Regions from separate parts of the Promicromonospora sp. NPDC023805 genome, predicted to be linked through region 2. Evidence: riboswitches for the same ligand, from Rfam matches in the RefSeq annotation. Region 2 holds a riboswitch; each other region holds the start of a gene.
What was found. Region 2 has a riboswitch for S-adenosylmethionine ahead of metE (5-methyltetrahydropteroyltriglutamate--homocysteine S-methyltransferase). Riboswitches for the same ligand answer to the same signal wherever they lie in the genome.
Positions count from the first base shown of each region.

Region 1: another riboswitch for S-adenosylmethionine. It lies ahead of AB0F70_RS05780 (aminotransferase class V-fold PLP-dependent enzyme); the one in region 2 lies ahead of metE (5-methyltetrahydropteroyltriglutamate--homocysteine S-methyltransferase).
Region 3: another riboswitch for S-adenosylmethionine. It lies ahead of AB0F70_RS08890 (LLM class flavin-dependent oxidoreductase); the one in region 2 lies ahead of metE (5-methyltetrahydropteroyltriglutamate--homocysteine S-methyltransferase).

Region 1 covers NZ_JBFAAH010000003.1:215,257-221,537, forward strand. The annotation lists gene AB0F70_RS05765 (O-succinylhomoserine sulfhydrylase) at 1-135, opposite strand, end outside; gene AB0F70_RS05770 (rhodanese-like domain-containing protein) at 132-581, opposite strand; gene AB0F70_RS05775 (aminoglycoside phosphotransferase family protein) at 853-1,647, shown strand; SAM riboswitch class IV at 1,692-1,805, shown strand; gene AB0F70_RS05780 (aminotransferase class V-fold PLP-dependent enzyme) at 1,837-3,258, shown strand; gene AB0F70_RS05785 (amidase) at 3,273-4,784, opposite strand; gene AB0F70_RS05790 (hypothetical protein) at 4,997-5,794, shown strand; gene AB0F70_RS05795 (hypothetical protein) at 5,876-6,115, opposite strand; gene AB0F70_RS05800 (LLM class flavin-dependent oxidoreductase) at 6,238-6,281, opposite strand, start outside.
Region 2 covers NZ_JBFAAH010000033.1:29,759-36,039, forward strand. The annotation lists gene AB0F70_RS24430 (D-alanyl-D-alanine carboxypeptidase family protein) at 1-181, opposite strand, end outside; gene AB0F70_RS24435 (RNA polymerase sigma factor) at 194-820, shown strand; gene AB0F70_RS24440 (hypothetical protein) at 822-1,766, shown strand; gene AB0F70_RS24445 (GNAT family N-acetyltransferase) at 1,776-2,261, shown strand; gene AB0F70_RS24450 (Cmx/CmrA family chloramphenicol efflux MFS transporter) at 2,433-3,590, shown strand; SAM riboswitch class I at 3,839-3,941, shown strand; gene metE (5-methyltetrahydropteroyltriglutamate--homocysteine S-methyltransferase) at 3,950-6,281, shown strand, end outside.
Region 3 covers NZ_JBFAAH010000006.1:150,009-156,289, forward strand. The annotation lists gene AB0F70_RS08880 (LacI family DNA-binding transcriptional regulator) at 1-360, shown strand, start outside; gene AB0F70_RS08885 (GH92 family glycosyl hydrolase) at 357-3,551, shown strand; SAM riboswitch class IV at 3,792-3,902, shown strand; gene AB0F70_RS08890 (LLM class flavin-dependent oxidoreductase) at 4,199-5,371, shown strand; gene AB0F70_RS08895 (rhodanese-like domain-containing protein) at 5,437-5,814, shown strand; gene AB0F70_RS08900 (RDD family protein) at 5,946-6,281, shown strand, end outside.

The sequences.
Region 1 (6,281 bases), on a different contig from region 2:
GCCCGTCTCCTGGAACTCGGTCCGCTGGTGTCCGCCGCGCACGGCGAGCGTCGCGGGCCGGACGTTCCGGGGCAGCGGCTTGCGGCCGGACCCGCCGGGGGTCGCGTCGGCCGGGAAGGCTCCGGTGACCGTCACTGAGCGCCCTCCGTCCAGGGCAGCCCCGCGACCTTCCAGCCCTGCTGGTCGCGGACGCCGTCGGCTCCCGGCGCGCCCTCGAAGCCCTCCAGCACGTTGTACGACGGCGCGATGCCGGCCGCCGTGGCGAGCCGTGCCGCGCCGATCGAACGCTGGCCGGAGCGGCACAGGAAGACGACGGGGCCACCGGTGACGCCCGCGGCCTTGAGCTCCTCCAGGAACTGCTGGTTGGGGCGGCCGCCGGCCCGCACCCACTCGCTGAACACCGGCTGCTTCTCGAGGGATGCCGTGTCGGGGATGCCTATCGCGCGCCACTCGCCCTCGGTGCGGACGTCCACGAGGGTGGCGGCCGGGTCGGCGGCGAGCAGGTCCCAGGCCTGCTGGGGCGTGATGTCGCCGGCGTAGCCGTCGGCGGGGTGGGCTTCGATGTGCGCGGGGACGCTCATGTGCTCCTCCATCGGTCGTGGCGGTAGCACCCTCGTCCGTTCTCGCCAGGGGCGGGAACGCTGGGTTGCTGCGGCGTCGTCGTGCCACGTCACTCGGCCGCTCGGGATGGTCGCTGTGATCCTACGACACGACGTCCGGTGGGTGGGATGCCGTCTCGCACACTGGTCGGGATATCGTCCCGGGGTGGATACGGCGAACGGCGGATCTGTGGACGAGGGACTTGTGGACAACCCTGTGGACAATGTTGTGGAAAGTGCTGTGGATAGTGCTGTGGACAGCGGGGCCGACGCCCCGGACGAGCAGGAGTTGACCGGCGGGAACATCACCGGCGTCGTACGGATCGGCGACACGGTCCACCGCGAGGCGGGCCCCTGGACGCCCACCGTCCAGCGGCTGCTCGCCCACGTCCGCGCCGCCGGGATGACCGAGGTCCCCGAACCGCTCGGCCTCGACGACCAGGGCCGGGAGATCGTCTCGTACCTGCCCGGCGACGTCCCCGGCTGGCCCGCTCCGGCGTGGCTCTGGTCCGAGGGCGTCCTGGTCGAGGCGGGCCGCCTCCTGCGGCGCTTCCACGACGCGACCGCGGGGTTCCCTCGGTCGGACGCCGTCTGGCGCCTCCCCGCGGCCGAACCCGCCGAGGTGATCTGCCACAACGACGCCGCGCCGTACAACATGGTCTTCCGCGACGGCCGCCTCACGGGCCTGTTCGACCTCGACACCGCTTCGCCCGGCCCGCGGGTCCGTGACCTGGCGTACCTCGCCTACCGGATCGCGCCGTTCTCTTCAGACGCCTTCGCGGGCGCCGCCTACGACGTCGGGCACCTGGATCCGATGGAGCGGCTCGACACGCTGACCGAGGCGTACGGGACTCCGTTCCGGCGTGCGGAGGTGCTGGCTGCGATGGTCGACAAGCTTCACGACCTGGCCGGCTGGTCGGCGGCCCGGGCGGACGGCGACGGGCCGGCCGAGCTGCGCGAGCACGCCGCGATGTACCGGGCCGACGCCGACCGGATCGCCGCGCTCATCTCTCAGTCTGAGCGACCGAATCGTGAGACCAGTATCTGAGACGAGCGTTGACAGGAATTTTGCCGCAGCACAGGATGACGTCAGGTCATGAGTGCCAGCGTCAAGCCCCGGCTCGCTGGTCGGCAACCCTCCTACCGCGGTGGGGTGCCCCGGGTGACGACCTGGCCGCGCGCAGCCGCGCGTGGCAAGCGCGGGGGAACCTCCCCCAGGACTGTGCTGGAGGACGTCATGTCTGCAACCACCCTCACCCGTGACGACGCGGTCGCCGGCGTCGCCCCGCTGCGGCCCGTCGTCGGCGGCCAGACGCTCGTCCCGCTGGTGGACGGCAGTCTCGTCCCGTATGCGAACCTCGACGTCGCCGCGTCAGCGCCTGCCCTGCAGGCCGTCGCCGACCGCGTCACCCAGGTGCTGCCCCTGTACGCCAGCGTGCATCGCGGCGCCGGGTACCTCTCCCAGGTGAGCACCGCGCTCTACGAGACCGCCCGCCGCACCATCGGAGCGTTCGTGGGCGCCCGCGAGGACGACCTGACGATCATCACGCGAAACACCACCGACTCCCTGAACCTGCTCGCCGGCTGCGTCCCGGCGCAGCCCGACGGCGAGCCCGGCCGCGTGCTCGTCCTCGACGTCGAGCACCACGCGAACCTGCTGCCCTGGCAGCGCGGCACGGACGCGACCGTGCTGACCGGTGGCGCGACAGTTGCCGAGACGCTCGACCAGATCCGCGAGGAGCTGACGGACGCCGCCGCCGTGAACCGGCCGTTCGCCCTGCTCGCCCTCACCGGCGCCTCCAACGTGACGGGGGAGTCGCTGCCGGTCGACAAGATCGTCGCCATCGCCCACGAGCTCGGCGCCCGCGTGGTGCTCGACGGCGCCCAGCTCGTGCCCCACCGCCGCATCTCCCTGGAGAACACCGGCGTCGACTACCTCGCCTTCTCCGGGCACAAGACCTACGCCCCGTTCGGCGCGGGCGCGCTGGTGGGCCGCCGTGACTGGCTCGACGCCGGCACGCCCTACCTCGCGGGCGGCGGCGCCGTGCGGCGCGTGCGCGTCGGGGGCACCGAATGGCACGAAGGTCCCGCCAGGCACGAGGCCGGTTCCCCGAACGTCATCGGTGCGGTGGCGCTCGCCGCGGCGTGCGAGGAGCTCGCCGCACTTGCCCCAGCCGACGTCGCGGCGCACGAGAACGCGCTCCGCCGTCGTCTCGTGTCGGGGCTCGAGGCGATCGACCGCGTCGAGGTCGTGCGCGTGTGGGCCGACGCCGTCGACCCGGTAGGCGTCGTGACGTTCACCGTGACGGGCTACGACCCCGGCCTCGTTGCCGCCTACCTGTCCGCCGAGCACGGGATCGGCGTGCGCGACGGCCGGTTCTGCGCCCACCCGCTGCTCGGCCGCCTCGGGTTCGACGCCGGTGCGGTGCGCGCCTCGGTCGGCGTCGGCACCGCGGGCGAGGAGGTCGAGCGCCTGATCGCGGCGGTGGGCCGCCTGGTGGCCGACGGCCCGCAGGCCGGGTACGACGTCGTCGACGGGCTCTGGGTAGTGACCGACGACCCGCGCCCCGTCCCGGAGGGCTCAGGTCTCGCGGGTCTGCTGGCCACGGCCGCCCTGGGCTTCGACGAGGACTTCGGCTGCCTCCCGGACGCGGACTGACCTGCGGTTCGGCGTCAGAGCGGGAACGCGTGCGGGCGGGGAAGCTCCGCCTCCAGCTGGGCCGCCAGCGCCAGCAGGGTGAGCTCCCCGCCTGGCCTGCCGATGATCTGCACGCCCATCGGCAGCCCCGCAGGCGCGTCCGCGGTGGGCTCGGTCCAGTGGGTCGGCACGGTGATCGCCGGCAGCCCCGCGACGTTGAGCATCGACGTGAACGGCGTGTACTGGCACTGCTGCTCGAAGTTCCGCTCGGGGTCCTCGGCGTCGTACCACCCGATGGGCCGGGGCGTGAGGGCGAGCGCGGGCGTCACTACGGCGTCGTACACGCTGACCTGCGCCACCAGGGACCGTTCGAAGGCGGTGAGCGTGCGCACCGCCTCGGCGAGCTGCCGCGCGGGCACCTCGCGACCCGACCGGATCAACCACTGCGTCAGCGGCTCCAGCCTGCCGAGCGTCTCCGGGTCGTCGATCGGCACTGCGGAGGCGCCGCCCATCCACAGCGTCCGGAACGCCGGCGCGTACTCGGGGGCCTGCGCCAGCACGGTCTCCTCGACGTCGTGCCCGAGCCCGGACAGGGCCCGCACGCCCACGTCCAGCGCCGCCCGGGCCTCGGGTGACACGCTGATGTCGTAGAACCCGTCCCAGGCCGACGAGGTGGTCACGCCGATGCGTGCGCGGCTGCCTCCCGGCCCGCGTCCGCCCGTTCCCGGCGCGGGCAGCGCCGCGCGCTGGGCCGCAGCCAGGTAGGACCCCGCCTCGTAGGACGGCGCCCGCAGCGAGTACGGGTGCGCGACGCCGCCCCCGGCGCGCCTCGGCAGCATCGCCTCGAGCAGTAGGGCGGTGTCGGCGACCGTGCGTGCGATCGGTCCGTTCACGACCAGCCCGCCCAGCGAGTCGACGCCGCTGCCAGCGGGCAGGAGCCCTCGCGACGGCTTGAGCCCGACGACGCCGCAGGCGGCCGCCGGGATCCGGATCGATCCGCCGCCGTCGGACCCGGGAGCGAACGGCAGCATGCCGGCCGCCACCGCCGCGGCCGCCCCGCCGCTCGAACCGCCGGCACCGCGGGTCAGGTCCCACGGCGTGCGCGCGGGCGGGGTGTGGACCGGCTCGGTGTAGGCAGGGAAGCCGAGCTCGGGCGCGGCGGTCTTACCGAGGCTGACGATGCCCGCGGCGTCGAGGATCCGGACTATCTCGTCGCTCTCCTGGGCCGGCGGCAGGTCCGCGAACGCGCGCGACCCGAACCCGGTGGGCACACCCGCGCGGTTCCACAGGTCCTTGTCGCCCGTGGGCAGTCCCCACAGGCTGCCCGACGCCGGGGGCGTGTCACCGCGCGACCCGTCGCCGTCCCGCTGGAGCGCTGCCGCCCGCTCCCTGGCGAGCCCCGGGGTGACCGTGGCGAAGGCCCCGACGCTGGGGTTCAGCCGTTCCACCCGCTCGAGGAAGTGGTCGGTGACCTCGGCGGGCGTGAGCTCTCCGGCGGCGAGGAGGTCGCGGAGCTCGACGGCGGTCCGCTCATGCAGGGCATCCATCCGGCCAGGTTATGTGTTCCGCCACCGCCGGCCGGGCGCTCGGTTGCGGCACGGAGAAAGATCCAGAATGTCTTGATGGTGCGCCACGGCGGCAAATTCCGTCGCGCAGAATGCGCTTCTCCGGCATATGTTCGAGGAGTGCTGTCACCTTTAAGACGCACCACAGCGGTGTGCGGGAGGTGACGAGAAAGATCTCGAAGGGGGAGAGAACTATGCAATTCCTGAATACAGGTCTCGTTGTGCCGAGCGCGGTCGACTGGCTGGAGCCGCTCACGAGCGCTCTCGGTGCGATCGCAAGCTTCATCCCGAAGCTGCTCGTGTTCCTGGTCGTATTCCTCATCGGGTACTTCATCGCCAAGGCGGTCGCCCGGTTCGTCGGGATGATCCTGACGCGGATCGGCTTCAACAGGGTGCTGGAGAAGGCAGGGGCCAACAGGCTCCTCGCCGGCTCGGGCATCGAGCCGATCTCGCTGCTCACGAAGATCATCTACTACTTCATCCTGCTGATCACGCTGCAGCTCGCGCTGAGCGCGTTCGGGCCCACCAACCCGGTGAGCGCGATCGTGAACGACATAGTCGCCTGGCTCCCGAGCCTGGTTGTCGCGATCGTGATCGTGGTCATCGCCGGTGCCATCGCGAATGCGGTGAAGGACCTCATTCTCAACTCCATGGGCGGTGTTTCCTACGGCCCGCTCGTCGCGAAGGTGGTCTCGTTCTTCATCATCGCGCTCGGTGTTATCGCGGCGGTGAACCAGATAGGCATCGGCACCACTGTGACAATGCCTGTGCTCGTGGCATTCCTGGCTACCGTGGCGGGAATTCTGATCGTCGGTGTCGGTGGTGCGCTGATCGGCCCGATGCGTTCGCGTGTCGAAGGTGTCCTCGACAACCTGTCGGGTGGTGGCGCCGCTGCCACCCCTGTCGCCCAGCCCGTTGCCGCCCCGGGTGCCGCGCCCGGAGCGGCCCCCGGTACGTCGGGTTCGTTCGCTCCGCCGCCGCGCGACATCTGATCGCCTGGCCGGTCAGCAAACCACGACGCCGGTGTCGCACCGTCCTGGACGGTGCGACACCGGCGTCGTGTCGTGTGCGACTCAGAAGTCGCGGTTGTCCTGTACCGACGTCACGCGCGTGCCGTCCGTACCGAACTCCCGGTTGTCCCCCCACTCCCGGTTGTCCTCTACCGACGTCACGCGCGTGCCATCGGTCCCGAACTCCCGGTTGTCGCCCATGTCCCGGTTGTCGGCCGAGGCTGATGCAGCACCCAGGACGCCGACGGCCGCGGTGAGGACAGCTGCGGCGCCGGCGGCAGCGATTCGTGCGGACTTCTTCATGGTGCGCCTCCTTCGTTGCCGGAAGGGCGGTCCCCCGGCGCGACCACGTTGAGGCAAGGCGCCCCGCGACTCAACGACTTTTGGTTGACGCCGAATGTGCGGGCCTCGCCGGCGCCGGTGTGCTAGGCGTTGCTCAGCAGCTCCTGGGCCGCGCCCACCACCTCGA
Region 2 (6,281 bases):
TACCCGGTTCTGCGGCAGCACAGCCCGCGAGGAGCAGGCTCCCGACCAGGACGACGGCGGCGGGGCCCGCCGGGCGGACACGGGCGCGGTTACGAGTACGAACGAAGGAGACGGTCACATCAGCGTTGGTGTGCACGGTCCGGACCGCGATGACAGCGGCGGGCTGTGACGTGGACAACATGCGTGAGGTGTCATGAGGGCACTCCTGCCGGACACACTGACTAGGAAGCACGTCTCTTCGTCTCCGGAGTCCACCCTGGCCACGAACACCGAGCCACAGCGTCTCGAACCGGGCAGGCACACGCCTGCCCACCTCACGCCTGCCCACCTCACGCCTGCCCATACGGAGGCACTCTTCGTCGCGCACGCGAGCGCCGTGTACCGGTACGCGCGCTCGCGGCTCCCTGCCGCCGAGGCGGAGGACGTGGTGGCCGAGGTCTTCGCCGTCGTGTGGCGCAAGGGCGAGCTGCCGGACAACCCGCGCGCCTGGCTCCTCGGGGTGGCCCGCCGCGTGATGGCGAACCAGGTTCGCGCCCAGCAGCGGCGCAACGCCCTGGTCGAGCGGGTCCGCGCGCACCCGCACCCGGCGGGTCAGGACGGCGTGCGGCTGGTCGGCGAGCTGGACGAGCTGCGCCGGGCGCTGGCCCTGCTCCGCCCCGCGGACCGCGAGGTGATCGCCCTGCTCGCGGCCGCGGAGCTGTCCACGGCGGAGGTCGCCCAGGTACTCGGCTGCACGACGGCGACGGCGGCCACCCGGGTGCACCGGGCACGGCGCCGTCTGCGGGCGGCCTACGAAGAGCTCATCAAGGAAGGTTCCTGACGTGGAAGACGAAGAGCTGACCCGCGCCCGGCGCGCGTTGCGGGGGGTCGACCAGGAGCTCGACCTGGCGCGCGTGTACGCCGAGTCGCGGGCACGCGCGCACGGTGTCGACGAGCCCCTGGACGGCGACGAGCCCCTGTACGAGCAGAGCTTTGACCACGCGCAGGACCACTGGGCGCAGGACGAGCGCGTAGTGGTCCTCCTGCACGACCTCGACGCGGAGCCCCGGCGCGGCCGGTCCCGCGCGCGCCGCGGGCGGGCACTGGTGTGGGGCGTCGCCGCGGCGGCAGCCGCCGCCGTCGTGGTGACCGTGGTCAACCTGCCTGCGCCGGGCGCGCAGCCCGGCTCGGCGCCCGGCACCAGCCTCTCGCCGACGGCCGTCCCCGAGCCGCGACCGTCACCGACCGTCGCGCTGACGCCGTCCGAGGTGGTCGACCGCGCCGCGCCGGCGGTGGCCGGCGCGGACTGCGCGGTGAAGACCCGCTCGACGCTCGGCAAGGAGTCGGCGACCCGCTTCGACGGCGCCGCCGCGACGGACACCGGGACGCCGAAGCCGGTCCCGCTGGACACACGTCCGCTGGAGGTGCTGCAGCTGGCGACCGTCGGCGCGGCCCTCGACCTGGCCGGCCTCGAGGGTACGGACTACCGCCTGGACGACGAGTTCCTGCTCGAGGAGGAGGACGGCCGGACCATGGTCCGGATCCGGTTCACGCCCCCGCGCGAGCTGGTGCTCGGTGGCGAGCTGACCGGGCTCGACGTCGTCGTCGATACGACCACCTGGCTCCCGTACACCGCGGAGACCTGGGCCAAGTCCGACGGCGGCAAGGCTTATCAGGTACACAGCGAGTTCAGCTGGACGTCGTGCGCCAGCCCCAGCAGCAGCCCGAGCCCGGCGTCCACTGACGGCGACCCGGCGCCGTCCGACCCGGGGAGCCGTTCCCGATAGCATTCCGGCGTGCTCAGCCCCGCGACACCCGACGACCTCGACGACCTGGCCGCGTTCCTGCGCTCGGCCGACCTGACGGTCGCCGCCCTCGCGGAACCGGCGGTGCACCTGTGGCTCGACCGCGACGACGCCGGAGCCGTGTGCACGACCACCGGCTTCGAGCTCGGGTCGAGCGGCGAGCACGCCCTGGTCCGCAGCGTCGCCGTCCGGCCGGACCTGCGCGGCACCGGTGACGGGCTGCGCCTGGCGCGCTTCGCGCTGGACCGGGCCGCCGACGCCGGGGCGCGCCAGGCCTGGCTGTTCTCCCGCCGCTCCGGCGGCTTCTGGCAGAAGCTCGGCTTCACCGCCACGACCACCGACGACCTCGCCGCGGCGCTCCCCGACGCCCACCAGGTGCGGCTGTTCCGCTCGACCGGCCAGCTGGACCGCGAGGTCGCCTGGCACCGGCCGTTGCCCGTGCGCGCCGATTCCGGCGCACGGCTCGCCGCCGGATAGGCTCGGCGCATGAGGTCTCCAGAAGCATCCAGGTTCGGGCTGCCGGTACTCCGGTAGCCCGAGATGCCCCTGTAGAGACCGCCGAGCTACCGCTCGGCCGCTTTCCGCGCATCCGAAGGGCCCCGTAGTGCCGCCCAGGCCTACCCGTTCCCCCTTCCTTCGGAGGCATCCATGCCTGTCCTGCTCTACGTGCTCGCCGTCGCGGTCTTCGCGCAAGGCACGTCGGAATTCGTCCTCGCCGGGCTCGTGCCCGGCATCTCCGCCGACCTCGGCATCACCATCGCCCAGGCCGGCTACCTGACCTCGGGCTTCGCGGTCGGCATGGTCGTCGGCGCACCGCTGACGGCTGCGCTCGGCAGTCGTCTGCCACCCCGCTGGACCCTGTCCGGCTGCCTGCTGGTCTTCGTCGCGGCCCACGCGGCGGGCGCGCTCACCGACCAGTTCGCCGTGCTGCTGGTCAGCCGGTTCGTGGCCGCCCTGGCCAACGCCGGGTTCCTCGCCGTCGCGCTCTCGACAGTGGCCGCGGTCGTCCCGGCGGGCAAGCAGGCCAGGGCGCTCGCCGCGATCCTTGGCGGCACGACGCTCGCCCTGATCGCCGGGGTCCCGGCCGGAGCGTTCCTCGGCGAGATCTGGGGCTGGCGGTCTGCCCTGTGGGCGATCGCCGGGGTCTCGGCGCTCGCGCTGGCCGCCGTCGCCGCGCTGACGCCGGGGCGGCTCGGGCCTCGCGTGCCGCACACCCGGGTGGATCTCCGGGCCGAGCTCGGCACGCTCCGCTCGCCCGGCCTGCTGCGGTACCTCGTGCTCGGGGTGCTGGTGAACGGCGCGACGTTCTGCGCGTTCACCTACCTGGCGCCGATCGTCACGGACGGCGCCGGGCTCGGCTCGGCGCTGGTACCGGTGGTGCTCGCGCTGTTCGGGCTGGGCGCCTTCGGCGGCGTCTCGGCCGCCGGGCGCCTGGCCGACGCGCACGGGCACCGGGTCCTCGGGATCGGCATCCCGGTTCTCGTCGCGGGCTGGGTCCTGTGGGCCGTTCTCGCGGGGCGCCCGTCGGCGGTGTGGCTGCTCGCCCCGGTGCTGGGCGCGCTCTCGTTCGCGGTGGGCGGCACGCTGATCGCCCGCAGCATGGCGTCCGCCCACGGCGCCCCGACCATGGGCGGGGCGTACTCGACGGTCGCGCTCAACCTGGGTGCGCTGGTGGGCCCGGTGCTCGGCGGCCTCGCCATCGGGCCGCTCGGGCTCGTGGGCCCACTGGTGGTCAGCGCGACGCTGGCGGGCACCGCCGTCACCCTCTGGCTCGCGACGCACTCCGCTCACCGCGGCATCAGTTGACCACAGCGGTTGCTGCCAAACCGACCCTCGGCCTGGCAGCAACCGCCGTGCTCGCCTCACCCACGATTTGACCATGCACCTACTGCCAGATCGGGGCCTCGCATGGCAGCAACCGCATGGTCATCAGCCGGCGCGCTGATCGACCGCTGCGCTTGGCACACTTTTCGGCCACTGACCAGCCCAGACGGCATCGTCCCGAAGCGTGGACGCTTTTCCGCTCACATCGCGGTCATGCTTACGATCCAGGTCAATCATCCAGAGCGGTCGAGAGTCCTGGCTCAACGACACCGCAGCAACCTGCCTCCGGAGCGCCAATTCCGGGCAAGGTGCTAACGCCAGGTCCGATGGAGCTGATACGCATGGCAGTCGAGTTCACGCACCTTCCCCACGCCACGATCCTGGGTTACCCGCGCATCGGCCGACGACGCGAGCTCAAGCGCGCAGTCGAGTCCTTCTGGGCCGGGCGCACCACCGCCGAGGAGCTGGAGACCACAGCCCGCGACCTGCGGCTGACCACCGCTCGGCATCTCGCCGGACTGGGCCTGGACGGCACGGCCGCCGTCCCCGGCTCGTTCTCGTTCTACGACCAGGTGCTCGACGCCGTCGCCCTGCTGGGCGCGGTGCCCGAGCGGTTCCGGGACCTGGTCCCGGGCGCCGGGGGCGCACTCTCGCTGGAGGGCTACTTCACGCTGGCCCGCGGCGAGGGCGACAAGCCGCCGCTCGAGATGACCAAGTGGTTCGACACGAACTACCACTACCTCGTCCCGGAGATCGGGCCGGACACCCCGATCGGGTTCGTGGACGACCGCGTGGTGCGCCAGTTCACGGAGCTCGCCCAGCCCGCCGACGGCGGCCAGGCGGTCGTGACCCGTCCCGCGCTCGTGGGCCCGGTGACGTTCCTGCTGCTGAGCAAGGCGGCGGACGGCGCGCCCGACGGCTTCCACCCGCTCGACCGGCTCGACGACGTCGTCGCCGCCTACGCCGACGTGCTGCGCGCACTGGCCACCGCGGGCGCCCCCTGGGTGCAGCTCGACGAGCCCGCGCTGGTCACCGACCTGCTCGACGTCCCGTTCTCCGATGTAGCCAACGCCGTGCGCCGGGCCTACCCGCGCCTCGCCACCGAACTCTCCCCCGCGCCTGGCGCGGACGGCGCTGCCGAGCGCCCCGCGATCCTGGTCACCGCGCCGTACGGCGACCTGCGCAGCGACGCGGGCGACGGACTCGCGCTGCTCGCGGGCACCGACGTCGAGGCGATAGCCGTCGACCTCGTCAAGGGCGCCGTCCCCACCGGCCCCGTCGCCGGCCTGGAGACCAAGACCCTGGTCGCCGGCGTCGTCGACGGGCACAACATCTGGCGCGCCGACCTCGACGCCCGCCTGACCACGCTGGAGGGCCTTGGGGCCCTCGGGGCGTCCGCCGTCGCCGTCGGCACCTCGACCTCGCTGCTGCACGTGCCGCACGACGTCGCCGACGAGCCCCGCCTCGACGCCGGCCTGAAGTCGTGGCTCGCGTTCGCCGACCAGAAGGTCACAGAGGTCGTGACGCTGGCGACCGGCCTGACCGGCGGCCGGACGGCGGTCGCCGACGCGCTCGCCGAGTCGACGGCGGCGGTGCGGTCCCGCGCGGAGGCGCCCGGCGTCGTCGTACCGGAGGTCCGGGAGCGAACCGCGGCCCTGACCCCCGCCGACGTCGAACGCGCGCCCTACGCCGAGCGGGCAGCGGCCCAGCAGGCGAAGCTCGACCTGCCGCCGCTGCCGACCACCACGATCGGCTCGTTCCCGCAGACGGCGGAGATCCGGAAGACCCGGGCGGCCTGGGTGCGCGGCGAGCTGTCGGACGACGAGTACACGACCGCGATGCGCGCAGAGATCGCGAGCACCGTCGCCCTCCAGGAGGAGCTGGGCCTGGACGTGCTGGTGCACGGCGAACCCGAGCGCAACGACATGGTGCAGTACTTCGCGGAGCAGCTCGACGGGTTCGTGACCACCGTGCACGGCTGGGTGCAGTCGTACGGCTCGCGCTGCGTGCGCCCGCCGATCCTGTGGGGCGACGTGTCCCGGCCCGCGCCGCTGACCGTTGAGTGGACCGCGTACGCGGCGTCGCTCACGGACAAGCCGGTCAAGGGCATGCTCACGGGTCCGGTCACGATCCTGGCGTGGTCGTTCGTCCGCGACGACCTGCCGCTGGGCGACACCGCAGACCAGGTCGCCCTCGCGCTGCGCGACGAGGTGAGCGACCTGGAGGAGGCGGGCATCGGCGTCGTGCAGGTGGACGAGCCCGCGCTGCGCGAGCTGCTGCCGCTGCGCCGGGCCGACCACCCGGGGTACCTCGACTGGTCGGTGCGTTCGTTCCGGCTCTCGACCGCCGGCGCGGGCACCGCCACGCAGGTGCACACGCACCTGTGCTACTCGGAGTTCGGCCAGGTCATCGGCGCGATCGACGGCCTGGACGCCGACGTGACGTCGGTCGAGGCGGCGCGCTCCCGCATGGAGATCGTGCCCGAGCTGGCCGACGCCGGGTACGGCCGCGGCATCGGGCCGGGTGTCTACGACATCCACAGCCCGCGCGTGCCGTCCGTCGAGGAGGTGACCGAGCTCGTGCGGCTCGCCGCCAAGTCGATAGACCCGCGGCTCGTCTGGGTCAACCCGGACTGCGGCCTCAAGACCCGCGCCTACGCGGAGACCAAGGAGT
Region 3 (6,281 bases), on a different contig from region 2:
TTCTCACAGGACGAGGCCGCGGCAGCAACCAGGGCCCTGCTGGCCCGCGACGAAAGGCCTACCGCAATCGTCTACGACTCCGACGTCGCCGCACTCGCGGGCGTCACCGTGCTGGCCGAGGCAGGGCTCGACCTGCCCGGCGACATCTCCGTGGCATCCTTCGACGACTCCGAGCTGGTGCGCCTCGCGCACCCGCCGCTCACCGCCATGACCAGGGACACCTTCGAGCTCGGTGAGCTCGTGGCAGGCACCGTGCTGTCGCTGGTCCGGGGCGAGCCGGTGCCCGACGTCGTCGGCGCTCCAACCCCCGTGCTGACCGTGCGCGGCAGCACGGGCCGCGTCCCGGGGGTGGCGGCATGACCGGGCCAGCACACGTCCCGGCGGGTCGGCCCGGAGTCGGCCTCACGAGCGAGCACGCACGGCGGATCGGGCACGGCGGCGCGGGCCGCACGGTGGTCCTCGACGGGCTGGACGTCCCGCTCGGGGCCGGTACGGAGCTGCGCTACACGCTCCTGCCGGTGCTCGACCAGGAGCTCACCTACCGCTCGACCTACGTGGCGGTCGACCTGCTGCTCGACGACGGGACGTGGCTCCTGGAGACCGGGCCCGGAGGCGAGCTGCGCGACCAGCACGGCATGCCCGCGACCGCCGTCGGGCAGGGGGAAGCGCGCATCCTGGTACCCGACCACTGGAACGCGGTACGGGTGGACCTGGACCGCGTGGCCGAGCTGCTGCCCGGCCGCCGCGTGCGGGCCGCCGCCGTCGTGACGGCGGCGCCGGACGGCGGCGACACCGAGGTGTGGCTGGACGCCGTCACGGTCGGGCCGCGCCCGCAGCGCGTCGTGGCCGGCCGCACCGACCTCGTCGACACCCGGCGCGGCACCCACTCCTCGGGTGCCTACTCGCGCGGGAACAACGTGCCGGCGGCGGCCGTGCCGAACGGCTTCACGATGTGGGTGCCGCTCACCGACGCGTCGACCGAACGCTGGCTCTACTCGTGGGCCGCGCACAACGGCCCGGACAACCGGCCGCGCCTGCAGGGGATCGGCATCTCGCACGAGCCCAGCCCGTGGATGGGGGACCGCGACCAGCTCGCGTTCCACCTGGTCGCCGCGCAGCCGGGTGAGGAGGGCACGCCCGACGCCGGCCTGGAGTCCCGCGCGCTCGGCTTCTCGCACGACACCGAGACGGCCCGCCCGCACCGCTACGGCGTCGACCTGGACGACGGCTCCCGCATCGACGTCGCGGCCTCGGACCACGGCGGCGTGCTGCGGTTCACGTTCCCGCCCGGCGCCACCACCGGCCACCTGATCGTCGACGCCGTCAGCGACGCCGGAGCGGACGGCCCGCCCGTCGCCGTCACCGTGCACGACGACGGCACGCTCACCGGCTGGAGCGACCACGGCAGCGCGCTCTCGGTGGGCCGCAGCCGCATGTACGTGGTGGGCCAGGTCTCCCGGCCCGTCCTGCGCACGGGCCGGGCACGGGGCCGGGAGCACGCGACCTACGCGACGGTGGCGCTCGACCCGGCGGCAGGGCCCGGCGACCAGGCCGACCGCACGGTAGAGGTGCGCGTGGCGACGTCGTACATCAGCGAGGACCTCGCCTGGCGCGCCCTGGACCGCGAGGTGAGCGGCTCCTTCGACGACGTGGCCGAGTGCGCGCGCACGCAGTGGGAGGGGCGCCTCGGCGTGCTCGACGTCGAGGGCGCCACCGAGGAGCAGCAGGTGACGCTCTACTCGAACCTCTACCGCCTCAACCTGTACCCGTCGTCGTACACGGAGTTCGGCACCGACGGCGAGCTCGTGCACGCGTCGCCCGTGCTCGACGGCGCGCCCGTCGTGCCCGGCGAGATGTTCGTCAACCACGGGTTCTGGGACACCTACCGCACCTGCTGGCCCGCGTACGCGCTGCTCTACCCGGACGTCGCCGCGCGGCTCGCCGACGGGTTCGTGCAGCAGTACCGCGAGGGCGGCTGGGTCGCGCGGTGGTCGTCGCCGGGCTACGCGGACCTGATGACCGGCACGTCGTCCGACGTCGCCTTCGCCGACCTGTACCTGCGCGACGTACCCCTGCCAGACCCGCTCGCCACCTACGACGCCGGCCTGCGCAACGCGACGGCGCTGCCCACCCGGTCCGGCGTGGGCCGTAAGGGCCAGGACTTTGCGCTCGCCCACGGCTGGGTGCCGCGCGACGTCGACGAGTCCGTGTCCTGGAGCCTCGAGGGCTACATCAACGACGCGGGCCTGGCGCGGATGGCGGAGGCGCTCGCGGACGCGCCGGGCACCCCCGACGACCGCCGGCGCGCACTGCGCGACGAGGCCGCCTACCTGCGGCAGAGCTCGCTCGGGTACGTACACCTCTTCGACGCCTGGACGGGGTTCTTCCGGGGACGGGACCGGGGCGGTTCGTTCGGCTCGGGTTCGTTCGACCCGGACGAGTGGGGCGGCGACTACACCGAGTCCGACGCGTGGAACTTCCTGTTCCACCCGGTGCACGACGGCGCCGGCCTGGCCGCCCTGCACGGCGGCCGCGCGGGTCTGGAGCGGCTGCTGGAGCGGTTCTTCGCCACGCCGGAGCGGGCGGACAAGCCCGGCACCTACGGGTCCGTGATCCACGAGATGGTCGAGGCGCGCGACGTGCGGATGGGCCAGTTCGGCCAGTCCAACCAGGTGTCCCACCACATCGCCTACGCGTGGCTGTTCGCGGGACGGCCCGACCGCACGCAGGAGACGGTGCGCGAGATCCTGGCCCGGCTGTGGACCGGCAACGAGATCGGGCAGGGCTACCACGGCGACGAGGACAACGGCGAGATGTCGGCCTGGTACGTCCTCTCCGCCCTGGGGCTGTACCCCCTGGAGATCGGGTCCTCGCGCTGGGCGGTCGGCTCACCGCTCTTCGAGCGCGCGGTGGTGCACCGGCCCGACGGCGACCTCGTGGTCGAGGCGCCAGGCGCGGCCGACCGCTGGTACGTGGCGGGTCTCGAGCTGTCCGACGTCGCTGGCGCGGCCCGGGCGGTCGAGGCGCCGTCGGTGGAGCACGGCGACCTGACCGGGGGAGCGTCCCTCCGGTTCGCGATGTCCGATGGGCCGACGAGCTGGGGGGTGCCGGTGTCGGCCGGGGCGGGCGGCTCCGATGTGGTGGTCGCCCGGCCGTGGCAGCGGGCCGACGGCGGCTGGCAGGGCACCGACGGGTCCCTGCCGCGGCTGACGGACGGCGACCTGACGACGACTGCAGAGGTGACGGGCGTGCTCGAGTGGCGCCCGTCCGGCTCGGTCCCGGAGGGTGCGCTGCTTCGCGCGTACACGCTGACGGCGTCGGCTTCGGTGTCGTCGGTCTCAGTGGCGAGGTCAGGGGACGCGCAGCCGCCGTCGGCGTGGCGACTGGTCGCGGACGACGGCCGCGTGCTGGACGAGCGGTCCGGCGAGCAGTGGCGCTGGCCCGGTCAGCTGCGGCCGTTCGTGCTGGCCGAGCCCATACCGCTGACCGGTCTCCGGCTGGAGCTCGGCGAGAGCGGCGCACTTGCCCAGGTCGAGCTGCTCGTCGACTGAGCCGAGGCGCTGCGGGGTGTGCTGGGAGAACAGGTACCCCGCGGAGTGTGTTGCTGAGAGTAGACATCGTCCACTCTCAGCAACACACCCGCCCCGCATGGTCTTTCCCGGCGGCCTGCGCGGTTCCGGTATGTGAGATCTGGCCATAGATCGTTGACTTCTATCGGTTTCATTCGTATGTTCTCTGACATCCAGAAGAACCGCACTAATCCGATCGGAAAGATGTAGTAACTCTGGACAGGTCATGAGCTCCGACGCGAAGCCCCGGCTGGTCGGACGGCAACCCCCCGCGCGGGTGGGTGCCCCGGGTGAGGACCAGGCCACCGCCGCCGGCGGATGACAACACGCGTCGCTCGCCGCTGGGCGAGCAGGTGAGGAGAACCACGATGACCCGGAGCGCTGCCCCCGCCGTCCACGTGCCCCTGCCGTCCTGGAACGTCTCCCCGCGGGCTGGTGCTGCCCCGCGCACGGGTATGTGTTGTCGCCGTTCCTGCCGCTGACCGCGGCAGACCCGACCCTCCTCTCCCATACCTTCCGGCAGCCACGCTCCCGGGTGACCCAGCAATGCCGAAGCGCGCCGACCGTGCGCCGCCGGCTGGGTCGTCCGGGTGTCGCCGCGCAGCCGTAGCCCCGAACGGAGCCCCGCCGTGCCGTACCCACTGCAGCCCACATCCATCACCTCCGCCTCCTCCTCGCTCCGTCCCGTCGTGCTCGGCGTGGACCTGACCTCGGCCGGCGCCCGTCCCGGCGCGCACCGCGCCCGCGGCCCGCTCCCGCCCCGCCCGTTCGACGGCGAACGCTTCCTCCAGCTGGTCCGCAACGCCGACCGCGGTCTGCTCGACCTCATCACCCTCGACGAGGACTTCCTGCTGCACCCCGGCCGCGGCCAGGTGACCGCTCGGCTCGACACGGTCGTCGCGGCGGCCCGCGCGGCCCGGGTCACGACGGGGATCGGCCTGGTCGCCGCCGTCGACACCGTCCACACCGAGGCGGCGCACACCGCCGTAGCCCTCAGCAGCGTCGACCGCGCGAGCAGCGGCCGGGCGGGCTGGCAGGCCACCCGGCAGACGGCGGTCCCCGAGCCCGACGAGGCCTGGGCGTCCCGGGTCGAGCTGGGCATCCAGTCCGTGAACCGCGTGTGGACGGGGCGGCCCGGCACCGGGTCGGGCGCGGTCGAGCTGGACGCCGAGGGCCGCTTCCGCGTCGACCACGACGGCATCCGGTTCGCGATCCGCAGCCGCCCGACCCGTGCCGGCGGTAGCGGTGCGGCGTTGTCCCGGGTACGTCCGCCGGTCGTCCTGCGCGTGCGTTCCGAGGCGAGTGCCAGGCTGGCGGGGCGCACCGCCGACGTCGTGCGGATCGCCGTGCGGGATGCCGCGCAGGCGGTCCGGCTGCGGCGGCTCGTGCGCGACGCGGCGCTGTCCGCCGGACGCGACCCCGAGGAGGTGCGGGTGCTCGCCGAGGTGTACGTGGTGCTCGCCGCCGAACGGGCCAGCGCCCAGGCCCGGCTGGAGCTCGTCGAGGCGCTCGAAGGTCCCGATCCGGGGCGCGGCGCGCACGTCGTCGCGGACACGCCGGACGAGCTGGCGGTCCTCATCGCCGACTGGGCGGCCGTCGGCGCCGCCGACGGGTTCCTGCTGCGCCCGTCGTCGCTCAGCGCGGACCTCGACGCGATCACCGACCACCTCGTGCCGGCCCTGCAGCGGGCCGGGCTGTTCCGCACCGAGCGCACCGAGACCACGCTGCGCGGATCGCTCGGGCTGCCCGACGCCGCCGCCATTTCCCGGGCGCTTCCCACGGGCCGGCTGCTGAGCGCCTGACGGCCACCCCTGGCGGCTGCCCTCCGACAGGCCGCCGTCAACCATCGATCCTGAGGAGAAGAACCATGAGCACACCTGAGCTGCGGAACCCCGAGAACGCCGGCGCCAAGGTCGCGGGCGGCGCCCTGCTGATCGACGTCCGCTCCGCCGCGGGCCGGGCGGCGACCGGCGAGATCCCCGGCGCCACGCTCGTCGACAGGAGCAACCTCGACGCACTGTTCGGGCCGTCGGACAGCCCCGCGATCACCCTCGACACACCGGTCGTCGTCGTGTGCGGCTCGGTCAACGGCTCCGGCCCGGTCGCCGAGGCGCTCGCGGCACGCGGCTACACCGACGTCTCGCACGTCGACGGCGGGTTCCCCGCCTGGAAGGAGGCAGGCCTGCCCGCGACCGAGCCTGAGTCTGAGTCTGAGTCCAGCGCCGCACCGAGCGCCGCACCATGACCGGGTTCGCTACCCGGCAGGTACGTGCAGGGGCCCCGACGAACCGGTAGAAGAAGCGATCCGTATCCGCCCTACCCTGCCGAGCATCTGCTTCGAGAAGCGGCTGTGACCGACGGAGTACCGTCAGCCCCGTGAACCCTCAAGCATGGCGGCGCATCGTGGCGTGGCTCATCGACTGGCTCTGCTTCTTCGTGTGGCTCGCGCTGGTCGCGGCGATCGGGATCCCGCTGTACGCCGCCGGCATGACCGGCCAGTGGTCCGCCGTGACGACGAACGTGGTCTCCGCGCTCCTGACGGCCGTGCCGCTGACCATCTTCCTCGCCGTGCTCGAGTCCGGTAAGCGGCAGGCGTCGATCGGCAAGCGTGTGCTGGGGCTCAAGGTGGTGACCGCCAGGGACGGCGGGCGGCTCTCGTTCGCCTCGGCCCTGCTCCGGAACGTGCTCAAGATCGCCGTGCCCTGGACGATC